3 regions of the Sphingobacterium sp. UME9 genome follow, and region 3 is predicted to be linked to each of the others. Evidence: riboswitches for the same ligand, from Rfam matches in the RefSeq annotation. Region 3 holds a riboswitch; each other region holds the start of a gene.
The links. Region 3 has a riboswitch for thiamine pyrophosphate ahead of pnuC (nicotinamide riboside transporter PnuC). Riboswitches for the same ligand answer to the same signal wherever they lie in the genome.
Positions count from the first base shown of each region.

Region 1: another riboswitch for thiamine pyrophosphate. It lies ahead of thiS (sulfur carrier protein ThiS); the one in region 3 lies ahead of pnuC (nicotinamide riboside transporter PnuC).
Region 2: another riboswitch for thiamine pyrophosphate. It lies ahead of A9970_RS19840 (TonB-dependent receptor domain-containing protein); the one in region 3 lies ahead of pnuC (nicotinamide riboside transporter PnuC).

Region 1 covers NZ_LZZP01000003.1:1,567,779-1,572,071, reverse strand. Annotated here, with positions in the region: gene A9970_RS08340 (thiamine phosphate synthase) at 1-71, opposite strand, end outside; gene A9970_RS08335 (thiamine phosphate synthase) at 17-634, opposite strand; gene thiC (phosphomethylpyrimidine synthase ThiC) at 631-2,445, opposite strand; gene thiS (sulfur carrier protein ThiS) at 2,491-2,697, opposite strand; TPP riboswitch at 2,757-2,852, opposite strand; gene A9970_RS08320 (alpha-L-rhamnosidase) at 3,013-4,293, shown strand, end outside.
Region 2 covers NZ_LZZP01000013.1:189,982-194,274, reverse strand. Annotated here, with positions in the region: gene A9970_RS19855 (lipopolysaccharide biosynthesis protein) at 1-29, opposite strand, end outside; gene A9970_RS19850 (acylphosphatase) at 74-355, opposite strand; gene A9970_RS19845 (amidohydrolase family protein) at 474-1,649, opposite strand; TPP riboswitch at 1,878-2,003, shown strand; gene A9970_RS19840 (TonB-dependent receptor domain-containing protein) at 2,058-4,293, shown strand, end outside.
Region 3 covers NZ_LZZP01000013.1:1,727,446-1,731,738, forward strand. Annotated here, with positions in the region: gene A9970_RS26425 (malate:quinone oxidoreductase) at 138-1,637, shown strand; TPP riboswitch at 1,652-1,796, shown strand; gene pnuC (nicotinamide riboside transporter PnuC) at 1,852-2,469, shown strand; gene A9970_RS26435 (acyl-CoA dehydrogenase) at 2,456-3,535, shown strand; gene A9970_RS26440 (DUF6796 family protein) at 3,749-4,293, opposite strand, start outside.

The DNA.
Region 1 (4,293 bases), on a different contig from region 3:
TTATTTTTTTGTTCAGTTAATGTTTGTCCCTGCGATATATATTGGAGTTTTTCCATAATTTTTGTTTGCATGCTATAAAATTTTGAACTGGATCAGGGTGCTTCCATAAAGTACCATATAAGGCAATTCCATCTGCACCTTGCTGCATCGGAATAAGACAGTTGCCTTGGTTTATCCCTCCAAGACCGATGAGACCAACAGTAAAGTTGGAGCGTGACGGGAGCTGATCCAGCCTTGCATTATGCACTCCATACCCCACTTTAGAGATGCTCGGAAATAATGGACTTAGAAAAGCATAGGCCCAACATTCATCAAGGCTATTGAATTGATCGATATCATGCACAGATGTTGAACAGATTGTTGTAGGCAGCATTTGATTTGTTGATCTATCCTTTCTATTCTTTTCGTTCATATGAATACGCGCGATTCCGAGCTCAACCGATAGGTGAGGGTGGGAATGTAGGACCAATCTATCCAGGTACGTTGAATCTATAGATTCAACGTACCTGGACATTTGTAGGTCCGTAAAATGATACTTGCGCAAATGCAGGATATCAAGTCCTTCTTTGAACAAAGCATCTATAATCCCTTTTTCAGAAGGGATCGTTTCTGCTGCTGTCAAAGCGATGATCATGAATAAATCTCTTTTCCTTGTGCGATGAATTCCTGCGATTTTTCCAGCATCCCTTGTGCGGCACTATCTCTGATTTCCTGCGTAATTTTCATGGAGCAAAATTTGGGACCGCACATGGAGCAGAAGTGAGCCACTTTGGCCGCATCTGCCGGCAACGTTTCGTCATGATATTCACGTGCGGTATCTGGATCCAGGGAAAGGTTGAATTGATCTTCCCATCTAAATTCAAATCTCGCTTTACTCAAGGCATTATCACGGTATTGTGCACCTGGATGTCCTTTGGCCAAATCGGCCGCATGGGCAGCTAGTTTATAGGTGATTACACCGTCTTTAACGTCTTTTTTATTTGGTAAGCCCAGATGTTCTTTGGGGGTCACATAGCAAAGCATCGCACATCCATACCAACCGATCATCGCAGCTCCAATGGCTGATGTGATATGGTCATAACCTGGAGCAATATCAGTTGTTAAGGGACCCAAGGTATAAAATGGAGCTTCGTCACAACAGGCCAATTGTTTGTCCATATTCTCTTTGATCAATTGCATAGGAACATGGCCCGGACCTTCGATCATCACCTGAACATCGTGTTTCCAGGCGACCTTGGTGAGTTCGCCCAGTGTTTCGAGCTCAGCAAATTGAGCCGCATCGTTGGCGTCCGCAATGGCTCCTGGACGGAGACCATCGCCAAGTGAAAAAGCAACATCATATCGCTTCATGATCTCACAGATCTCCTCAAAATGAGTATAAAGAAAGTTCTCTTTGTGGTGGAAAAGACACCATTTGGCCATGATAGACCCTCCTCTGGAGACAATGCCCGTTACTCGAGATGCCGTGAGATGGATATAACGAAGCAGTACGCCGGCGTGTATGGTAAAGTACGAAACACCCTGTTCGGCCTGTTCAATCAAGGTATCTCTGAATATTTCCCAGGTAAGGTCCTCGGCCACCCCCTTCACTTTTTCGAGCGCCTGATAGATCGGTACTGTACCGATTGGAACGGGCGAGTTACGGATAATCCATTCGCGGGTTTCGTGAATATTTTTGCCAGTGGATAGATCCATGATGGTATCGGCTCCCCAACGACAGGCCCATACCGCTTTTTCAACTTCTTCCTCTATACTTGAACTTACGGCGCTATTGCCAATATTGGCATTAATTTTAACTAGAAAGTTGCGCCCGATAATCATGGGTTCACTTTCAGGGTGATTGATATTATTAGGGATGATTGCTCTTCCGGCAGCGATTTCCTCACGGACAAATTCTGGTGTAATAGCTTTATCATGTGTTCTGGCACCAAAGTTTTGTCCTTTATGCTGATGATCCATTCCGGGGGTGCTGGCCGTGAGCTGCTCGATACGTTGGTTTTCACGGATAGCAACGTACTCCATTTCTGGGGTAATAATGCCTTGCTTTGCATAATGTAATTGGGTGACATTCCTACCGGCAGAGGCTACTTTCGGTTTATGGCTATACGCAAATCGGAGTTCATCCAACGTTGGATCAGAAAGGCGTTTTTGTCCATATTCAGAGCTGATGTTAGCCAGCTGTATGACATCCTGACGATCCAAGATCCACTGATCGCGAAGGCGAGGGAGGCCTTTCCGGATATCGATATGGACGGTGTCATCCGTATAAGGTCCAGAAGTATCATAGATTGTTACCGGCGGATTAATTTCTACCTCTCCATTCGTTAATTTGGTTGGACTCAAGGAGATTTGACGCATAGCGACTTGAATAGGAAATAGTTTTCCGGATACAAAAATTTTCTTTGCATTTGGAAAGGGTGATTGCGTAATTGTTTCAGCTGTCATTTTTTCTGTATTGGGTGAATTACTCGGTTGATTTTTTGGAAATGGCTATCCGCCCTGAGATGCGGTAATTAAGATAATCTGATCGTAAGGTTTAAGTGTTGTCGTAGCCCAGTCCTTTTTGGGGATGACTTTGTTGTTGATGGCCACAGCCACACCCTGAGTTTTGCCAGATAATTCCAAAAGCAACAAGCCTTCAAGTGAAGTAAGTGGGGGGTCGAAAAATCGAATCTGATGGTTTATTGTAAGTTCCATTCCTTAATTTTTTTGGTAAAACTTTAGGAATGGCTACACAAAGGCACAGCAATGCACCTTGTAGACAGCTCACTTTTCCCTACGCCAGTATGATCCGGATCAGGTTATAAGGGTAAAATCTCAGCCTGCACGAGCAGACACCCCTAAAGTTGCGACTAAGATAAGGTTATTTTTATGAAAGTTGCAAGAATTTTATTTTGCAGACTTAGGCATATTGTGCAGGAAAGTACAGGTCAGTATGTGGGAAATATTTGATATATTAGTTTTTTGAATCAGCTAAAACAATTTAACAACCACCAAGAATAGTATTTTTTAATGCGTAGGATTTTATTGACAACACTGTTGTGTATCGCTAGCAACACTTATGCCCAATCTAAAAACAACTGTAGCGTCGTGCAGTTGACATGCGAACATTTGGTCAATCCATTGGGTATTGATGCAATTCACCCGAGACTTAGCTGGCGACTTGAGGACCAACGTAAAGGTGCGGTACAACAAGCTTATCAGATCCTTTTAGGGCAAGATTCGCTGGCACTGCTGAAAGAGACAAAAGATAGCTGGGATAGTGGCAAACAGCTCAGTTCTTCCATGTTAGTGCCCTATACCGGCACACAGTTAAAGCCACAGACTAAGTACTTCTGGAGGGTTAAAGTATGGGATAAGGATGGTGTATCAACACGTTCTGAAATAGCATCTTTCGAAACAGGAATGATGGGAATGGACCTTTGGAAAGGAAAATGGATCAGCGACAATAAGGATATTCATGCGCGGGAAACGCCTTATTTTAGAACAGAATTTAAGGCAAATAAGCAGATAAAATCTGCCCGCGCATATATTGCCGCAGCAGGATTATATGAACTTTCCATTAATGGCCAGCGCGTTGGCGACCATCGTCTGGATCCAATGTATACTCGATTTGACCGACGCACATTGTATGTCGTGACGGACGTAACCCAGCAGCTTCAAAAAGGAGAGAACGCCATTGGCGTTGTTTTGGGGAATGGCTGGTATAATCATCAACCACTGGCCGTTTGGAACTTTGATAAAGCACCATGGCGGGCCCGGCCAACATTCTGTTTAGAACTGAAAATCGTTTATATCGATGGAACGACGGAAACCATTGTTTCGGATAAGCAGTGGAAGACAGCTTCGGGACCAATCACTTATAATAATATTTACACTGGTGAGCATTACGATGCAAGACTGGAAATACCGAACTGGGATAAACCAAAATACGATGATTCGGCCTGGCAGGCTGTTCAGTATAGAAATGCGCCATCTGCACATATCGTTTCCCAACAGATGGTACCGATTCGGCTCGTGAAGTCCTATAAGCCAAAATCAGTGACAAAGATAGACCAACGTACCTATGTGTTCGATATGGGCCAGAATATGGCCGGGATTACAAAAGTTAAAGTGAAAGGAGCTGCGGGTACTATTCTGCGTATCAAGCATGGTGAGCGGTTGTTGGCGGATGGGCATCTTGATCAGTCCAATATTGATGTTTATTATCGGGGCGATAAGGAAAAGGAGCCCTTTCAGACCGATATATTGACCTTAAGTGGTCGCGATGATGAGTTTATGGCAAAGTTCGGT
Region 2 (4,293 bases), 1.5 Mb from region 3:
GCTATAATCGTACTCAGGCCATAGATCATGGTCTGTCCGGCGAATTTTTTAAGTACTGACAAGGCGAAACGGCTTAAGATTGAACTCTTTTAACTACTTCAAAATTGGAAAAGCCCTTCATTTCGCCTTCCTTTACCTCAACACTTTCAACGATTGCACCCTCGGGTCCTTCTTGGCAGAACTCCAACAGTGAATCTAGTGCAAAATCGTCGCCCTCGCCCTCTATATAGACAGAACCATCTTTTAAATTGACAACAAAGCCTCTAACACCGACTTGATCTGCAACCGCCTTGGTTGTCAATCTAAAAAAGACCCCTTGTACTTTACCTCTTATTGAAATATTCAAATGTTTCATCTGTAACTTATTTTTTCTTCCATCGGTCAGATGGAACTTACCATGACTATAGTTTCGTTATTATAGTCATGGACGGTTCAATAAGAGCAAAAGTACAGAAGTTTTGGGGAATTAAATACTACGCTAAACGTTTTACCTTAACATCTTCATTTAGGCGCATGTGTTCCATACCTTGCAACAACACAATCCCAGGTTTTTTACCCACTTCAAGTGAGCCAAATTCATTCTCAATGTTCAACGCGATAGCACCATTGATTGTAGCCCATTGAATAGTCTGCAAGAAATCGAGATCCTCAAAGTGCGCATGCAATACCTTTAGCTCCTCCAAAATGGACAATGTATCGTTTGAAGCTAAACTGTCCGTTCCGATTACTAAACGCTGTCCGGCATTCATAAAATTCTGAACCTTTGGTAATGTTCCCTCAATATAAAGGTTGGCTTTTGGACAGAGACACCACATCACATCACGATCCATACGCTCTACAAAATCCAAATCTTTAAGAGAGGTATAGGTGTTATGAACCAACAATAATTTATTTGGATAAGGCAAATAAGGAAGATAAGACTGAATCGAATTTCTTGCCTGCGCCTTAATCGCATCAGCATTTTTTCCTATACTTTTATAAAAGTCCAAGAACTCACCCATTTTATAACGGAACAGTTTATTCTCCTCTTCACTTTCTTGATTGTGAATACTGATAATATTTGTTTCCGGAACCATCTTCTTGAATTTCTTAAAAAGGACCTTCGAACAAGAATAGGGAGCGTGCGGAGTAATGGATACATGCCCATTCCTAAACTCTTGGGTCAACGATTTAGCCTCCTTTAACTTAAAGTCAGCTTCTTCAGGTTCAATTCCGAGCACCTCCACAAATGTGTGATATAATATCTGTGAATCTTCCTTCAATTTTGAAGAATTATCAGTGTTGGCGTGATCTCCGACTGCGACAATACCATTTTCGTACATATCTCGATCGGCTTTGGCCATAGCGTCATCTATTTTTTTCATCGATGCCGACCGCGTTGTCATCACCTTACTGAGAAAGCTCGGAAGCCCCGTACCTTTAGGAACAATACCTTTCATATGCGACAATTCAATGTGGCAATGTGCATTGATAAAACCTGGAATTATCACTCCTTCATATCTCTCAACCTTCGTTTTATCTGAAGGTGTAAATGAAGTTGGGTCATAGATACCTTGAATTACCCCCTCCTCATCTACCGAAACAATACCGTCTTTTATTGGCATTGAAGTAATCGGCAGAATATAATTAGCGCTTAAATATTTTAACATTTTATCTCCTCACTATCAATTTAGTAACTAAAATTTTTTGACCTGTATGAATACATACCTCTAGTAGAAAAATTCATGCCAAGGTACCTAAAAAGAACAATAAATACCAAAAACAACAATTTGCACAAATTTTTAACCAAAAAGAAATAATACCGCAAATCCACTCTTTTCCATTTGTCATAAATTACTTCTTTATACTTCATTTCAATTTTAAATTTATATATTCGCAGCATCGAATAGGGGTGCCTTGTTTTGTCAGGAACACAAATAAAGGCTGAGATTATACCCAACAGATTAAATTCTGTACACCTGATCCAGATAATGCTGGCGTAGGGAGAGGTTAGTTAAATAGTGCGGTCATAGTAACCCCTTGCTATGATTTGTTTAACTCAAACAAAATACATTACCATGATCAAATTTTTGATTTGTAGCTCCTTAGCTACTATTTCAAGCCAAATTGCCATTGCGCAACAAAATCTGACAATTAAAGCTGTAGACAATACCAATCAGACCCCCTTACAGTATGTTTCCATATCCATAGATGGACAAGCATCCTTCGCTGGCCAATCGGACAAAAATGGACTGATTAAACTATATCGTATCAATACAGGTAAGCACCAGATCCAGGTATCTTCTCTTGGATATAAAACATGGAGCCAAAATGTGGATGTTAAAGACAATTTGGAGCTTACGGTAGCGTTAGAACCTAGTACAATTCAAATGGAAGAGGTGCTTGTTCAATCTACCCGTGCCAAAAGAAATGCTCCTACAACCTTTAAAAACATCTCCAAAGAAGAAATAACGCGTAATAACCTCGGCCAGGATATTCCATTCCTTTTAAATCAGACTCCATCCGTGCAGGTCAATTCCGATGCCGGTGCAGGCATAGGTTATACCGGAATGACAATCAGGGGATCGGATAATCAACGAATCAACGTAACATTAAATGGAATCCCTTTAAATGATGCGGAGAGCATGGGTTCATTTTTTGTAAACCTTCCCGACTTTGCCTCTTCTACCGAGAGCATCCAAGTTCAGCGTGGTATTGGGACTTCGACGAATGGTGCCGGATCATTTGGAGCCTCATTAAATATTCAGTCCAATACGTTAGTCGAAACCCCTTACGCAGAGCTCAACAATTCATTTGGCTCCTACAATACCTGGAAAAATACAGTCAAGGTAGGTACCGGGCTAATTAACGACAAATTTGCCTTCAATGCCAGATTATCTCGAATCAGTAGCGATGGTTATATCGAAAGAGGTAGTTCAGACTTACAGTCTTTTTATGTGGACGGAGGTTATTATGGCAAGAAACATATTTTAAAAGGAATTGTATTCTGGGGAAAAGAAAAGACATATCAAGCCTGGAATGGCGTTCCCGAACCATTGATTACTGGCGATCGATCACGCATGGATGACTATGCAGATAATGCACTCGAAATCTCGGGCGCAGAGAAAGATCGTTTCATGAACGCCGGCCGGAATTATAATCTATATACGTATCAAAATCAAACAGATAATTATACGCAGAAACATCATCAACTTCATTATACCAATATCCTGAACGACAAATTGACGCTCAATACAGCCCTACACTATACAAGAGGTTATGGTTACTATGAAGAAATGAGACCCGGAGATAAACTAAGTAAATACGGTTTGCCTAACGTCATCATTGGTAAAGATACCATACAAAAAACAGATCTCGTCCGCAGGAGATGGCTTGATAATTATTTTTATGGCATGACCTATGCACTAAATTACAGACCGAATGATCAGCTTGAAATTACTTGGGGTGGAGCTTATAATCAATACAAAGGAAAACATTATGGCCAGGTGATTTGGGCACAATATGCATCAACAGGTTTTCTTGACGATAAATATTACTTCGGGAAATCACAAAAAAATGATTTCAGTAATTTCTTAAAGGTCGATTATAAACTAGATAAGTGGATATTAATGGCCGATATTCAATATCGGAATGTAGATTACCACATGTATGGTGATGATGATAAGGTGAAAAATTATAATTATCATCCTAAGTTTAATTTCTTAAACCCTAAAGCTGGTGCAACTTATTTGCTAAATGACCATTCAAATGTATACGCTTCTTATGCCTTTGCACAAAAAGAACCTGTTCGCAAGGATTTTATAGAGAAAAATAGCGCCTTACCCGATCCGACCCCGGAGAAAATGCAGGACATCGAATTTGGCTATCGCTTTACAAATGAAAAATTCAACATCGGATTGAATGGGTATGGCATGTTTTACAAGGATCAGTTGATCCCAACAGGTGAAATCAGTGATACTGGCTCTCCAATTCGACAAAATGTCAAAGATAGCTATAGAATGGGGCTTGAATTCGATGGATCATGGAACATCAACAAGCAGTTCAACTGGAAAGCAACAGCTAGTTTCAGCCAAAATAAAATTAAAGACTTTGAAGAGGTAATCGGTGATACAAGGATATTTTATTCGAAAACAGACATTGCTTTATCTCCGGGAACGATTTTGTCAAGTAATTTTTCTTATAGTCCGATAACATCACTTACATTCTCTCTTCTATCCAAATTTGTAGGAAGACAATATCTAGATAATTCATCTGCGAAAGAGAGAAGCATTTCCTCTTATTTTGTCAACAATC
Region 3 (4,293 bases):
TAAGCGATCGCTCACTTAGGATTATTTTAATAAATCAATGGTATTTTTGAATAAGTGGTTCTAAAAAGTACAGTTTTTTGACAAAAGACTTGGACGTTTACCAAAAACTATATTAAATTTGCATCAATCACAAAAACATGAGCAAAAAATCAAATAAAGAAGTTGACGTTGTTCTGATCGGCGCCGGTATTATGAGTGCTACTTTGGGTACTCTAATCAATGAATTAAGCCCAGACGTTAATATTGAAATTCTTGAGCGTTTGGATGTTGTGGCTGCTGAAAGTTCTGACGCTTGGAATAATGCTGGCACGGGTCACTCTGCCTTATGCGAGTTAAATTATACCCCCGAACAGAAAGATGGTTCTGTAAAGATTGATAAAGCAGTTAAAATTGCTGAGCAATTTGAAGTGTCTAAGCAATTTTGGTCCTACCTCGTTGATAAAGGCATTATTGCCCAACCTGAAAATTTTATCCGTAGTATTCCACACATGAGTGCGGTTTTTGGTGAAAAAGATGCTAAATTCCTAAAGACAAGATGGGAAACATTGACGACCCAAAACTTGTTCAAAGGGATGGAGTATACCGAAGATACGGCATTGTTGAAATCGTGGATTCCATTGATGATGGAAGGACGCGAGGCCGACGAAAAAATCGCTGCGACAAAAATGGATCTGGGTACCGATGTTAATTTTGGGTCGTTGACACGTGATTTGATCGCTAATCTTGAAAATAAAGAAAATATTTCGATCTCCTTAAACCATGAAGTAATCGACATCGAACGTGAAGAAGATGGCCGTTGGGAAGTGGAGGTCAAAGATTTAAAGACAGGAACAAAGAGAGAAATCAAAGCAAAGTTTGTATTTATTGGGGCCGGTGGCCACTCGTTGTTGTTGTTGGAAAAATCTGGAATACCAGAAGCGAAAGGCTATGGCGGATTTCCTGTAGGGGGCCAATGGCTACGTTGTGTAAATGAAGAAATCATTAATACACATCATGCGAAGGTATATGGAAAAGCTTCTGTTGGAGCTCCTCCAATGTCTGTACCGCACTTAGATACACGTTATATTGATGGAAAGCAAGCGTTATTGTTTGGACCTTATGCAGGTTTTTCAACTAAATTCTTAAAACAAGGTTCTTACTTCGATTTACCCGCTTCTATCAAACTGTCCAATATCCGTCCGATGTTATCAGCCGGACTTGACAACTTACCTCTGACGAAGTATCTTATTACTGAAGTCATGAAGTCACCAAAAGATAAACTAGAGTCTTTAAAACAATTTATGCCTACAGCTAAATTGGAGGATTGGGTTATCGAGAAAGCAGGACAACGTGTTCAGGTCATCAAGAAAGATGAAAAGAAAGGTGGAATTTTAGAATTTGGTACAGAAGTCGTTTCTAGTGCAGATGGTTCTATTGCAGCGCTATTAGGAGCTTCTCCTGGAGCTTCGACCTCAGTTGCTATCATGATCAGCCTGTTGAAGAGATGTTTCCCTGAACGTGCGAAATCAGATGAATACCGTAAAAAACTACGTGAAATGATTCCTTCACACGGGAAATCATTGAACGATGATGCGCAACTATGTAAAGAAACGCGTACGCGTACGCACAAAGCGTTGAAATTGATTGATATAGAATAATCAATTCGACAGAAAATATACTTATGGGGTGCTTGGAATGACCATGGTCATTCTCGGCTGAGATTATACCCAATAAAAGCGATTGTACCTCCTTGTACAATCGCTTTTATATACCTGATCCAGGTAATGCTGGCGTAGGAATTTAATTTCAATAAAAACGTCCGTTTTTCTCCCATAGGTTTATTATGAATTACACGAAATAATAAACAAGGCGATGACTTCTGAAACAATTTTCGAAGCTTTTATAAAACAGATCCAACAGGCCACCATAGCGGAATGGTTAGGGGTATCCTTTGGTGTTTTACAGGTTTGGTTTTCCCGGCAAAATAAATCGATCAATTACATTTTTGGGATTATTGGTATCTTAATTTCTGTTTACGTATTATTCCATGCGAAACTATATGCAGAAATATTACTACATCTCTATTATTTGATCATGAGCATCTATGGCTGGATCTATTGGAAATATAGTAGTGATGTTGCTGCTCCCATAACGCATTGTGAGCCGAAAGAATGGTGGATAGTAGGGGGAATCTGTGCCCTCGGTTTTTTGTTGTTTTATTTCGGATTGGTACATTTAACGGATTCTGATGTACCGCTTTGGGACTCTGCGGTTTCCTGTACAGCTTGGGCAGGGATGTGGTTATTGGCAAAACGGAAGATAGAAAATTGGATATTGTTGAATATTAGTAATCTGATGGCAATTCCTTTACTGATCCATAAAGGGCTATTTCTTTATTCGGGCTTGACTTTGTTTTTATTTGTTATGGCATTTAGTGGATATTTTAATTGGAGGAGAATAATAAGTGAAGAAAGATATGCAACTCAGTAGCGAAGATATCGCCATTCTGAAAGATAATCAGGCTAAGGGAATCCATCAGAAAACATTGTCGGATGGACAACTCGAGCTCATTTTTCGTCGGAAATGGTTTAAGATTTGGGTTCCCCGTGCATTGGGTGGATTGGGACTGACTCTACCCGAAGGCCTCAACTTATTGGCTGACCTGGCTTATTGGGATGGGGGACTAGCCTGGACAGTAACGTTATGTTCAGGAGCAAATCTCTTTGTCGGTTTTATTGATCCGGTTTTAGGAGATCAGATTTTTAAAACGGATCGGGTTTGTTTCGGAGGAAGCGGACAGGCATCAGGTACAGCTACACGTGAAGGTGAACATTATCGGCTCCGCGGTTTTTGGAGATATGCTACCGGTGCTCCTCATTTAACCCATTTTACCTTAAATGCTGCAATTCAGGAGGCAGGAAAACCCGTGTTGGACGAAAAAGGTGAACCACTGATAAAATCATTTTTTGTGGATCGTGACCATGTACTGGTGCATTACGACTGGGATACATTTGGATTGGAGGCTACGGCTTCGCATTCCTTTTCGCTGGAAGACATACTCGTTGATGGTAGCCAGTCTTTTGAGATTGATGGGGCAAAAAGTACACGTAGCGAGCTGTTGTATCAATATCCCTTTATGCCTTTTGCGGAATTGACTTTACTGGCCAACTTTACGGGAATGTATAAGCGCTTTTTGGATTTAATCGAAAAACTATTTGTGTTAAAAAGCAATCAATCCAAATGGGAGAAGACTGAAAGTAAAGAAGCGTTTAGGGTACTCGATGACTTTCAGCAAGATTATGTTAATCGGACGGAAGCAATAATGAATTTGGTCGCTCTTTCTTGGGTAAATCTTCATGATGGCAATGATAATGCAGCAATTTATGAACAGATAGGGATACAAAGTCGAGATTTTGTGGAATCTATCTTGACAAATACAATAAGACTCTATCCGCATACCGGAATTTCGGGGGCCGCCATCGAACATGAAATCAATATAATCTTCCGGAATATTTTTACGGCTTCGCAACACAAGTTATTGCAAAAGAGCTTATAAACAAAAAAGACTATCCTAGGATAGTCTTTTTTGTTTATAGGACAAATGAAGATTTCGGGAGCATTGCCGATACAATTTAGATGGTCAATTTGTAAGGGAAACTAGTGCTCCTGTCTATCGAAATCCTAATTTGGAAAGCTTTAAAAAGTCTATTGAGGTGGAGATTGAATTCTTTTGTGTTAACTCAAAAGCTGCTATTATCCTAGTCAGCTGTTATTGTGATGTCTCTTTTTCCGAAGGTAGTTTGAAACAAAACAAAAGCAATAGAAAGAAAATCAAATAAGATATATTAAATGCAGCAGCTCCTATCCATCCTCTTAAGTCAGATGGAGGTAGGATTAATTTCAAAGGAAGCTGGTAAATGGTAAGAAATAGCGGACTGATCAATCCTGCCCATTTTGGTAGATTAGTTTTACCAGCAAATATAAAAATTGAAAATATTAAATAGGCGACTAACATCGTGATGATCGCTGTCCCCCATGTGATAAACATTGTTTTTTGAAAGCCAGCGGCGATTTTTAACAAATAGGGGTGGGCGACAGGATCGGTGTTATAGATTGCTTTGTAGATCTCTCCCGTAAAATAGAAAACAGCATGCCCCAAAGGCATAAGCATCACACTGATAACCAGTAAATAGTAGGTTCCCCTGGCATACCATGTATTCTTATCCAAAATGTATTGATATACCAACCAAACACCAGGTAGAAATAAAGTTGCTGTCATCGCAGCAATTAATGCCCCGAACATGAGGCGGTTGA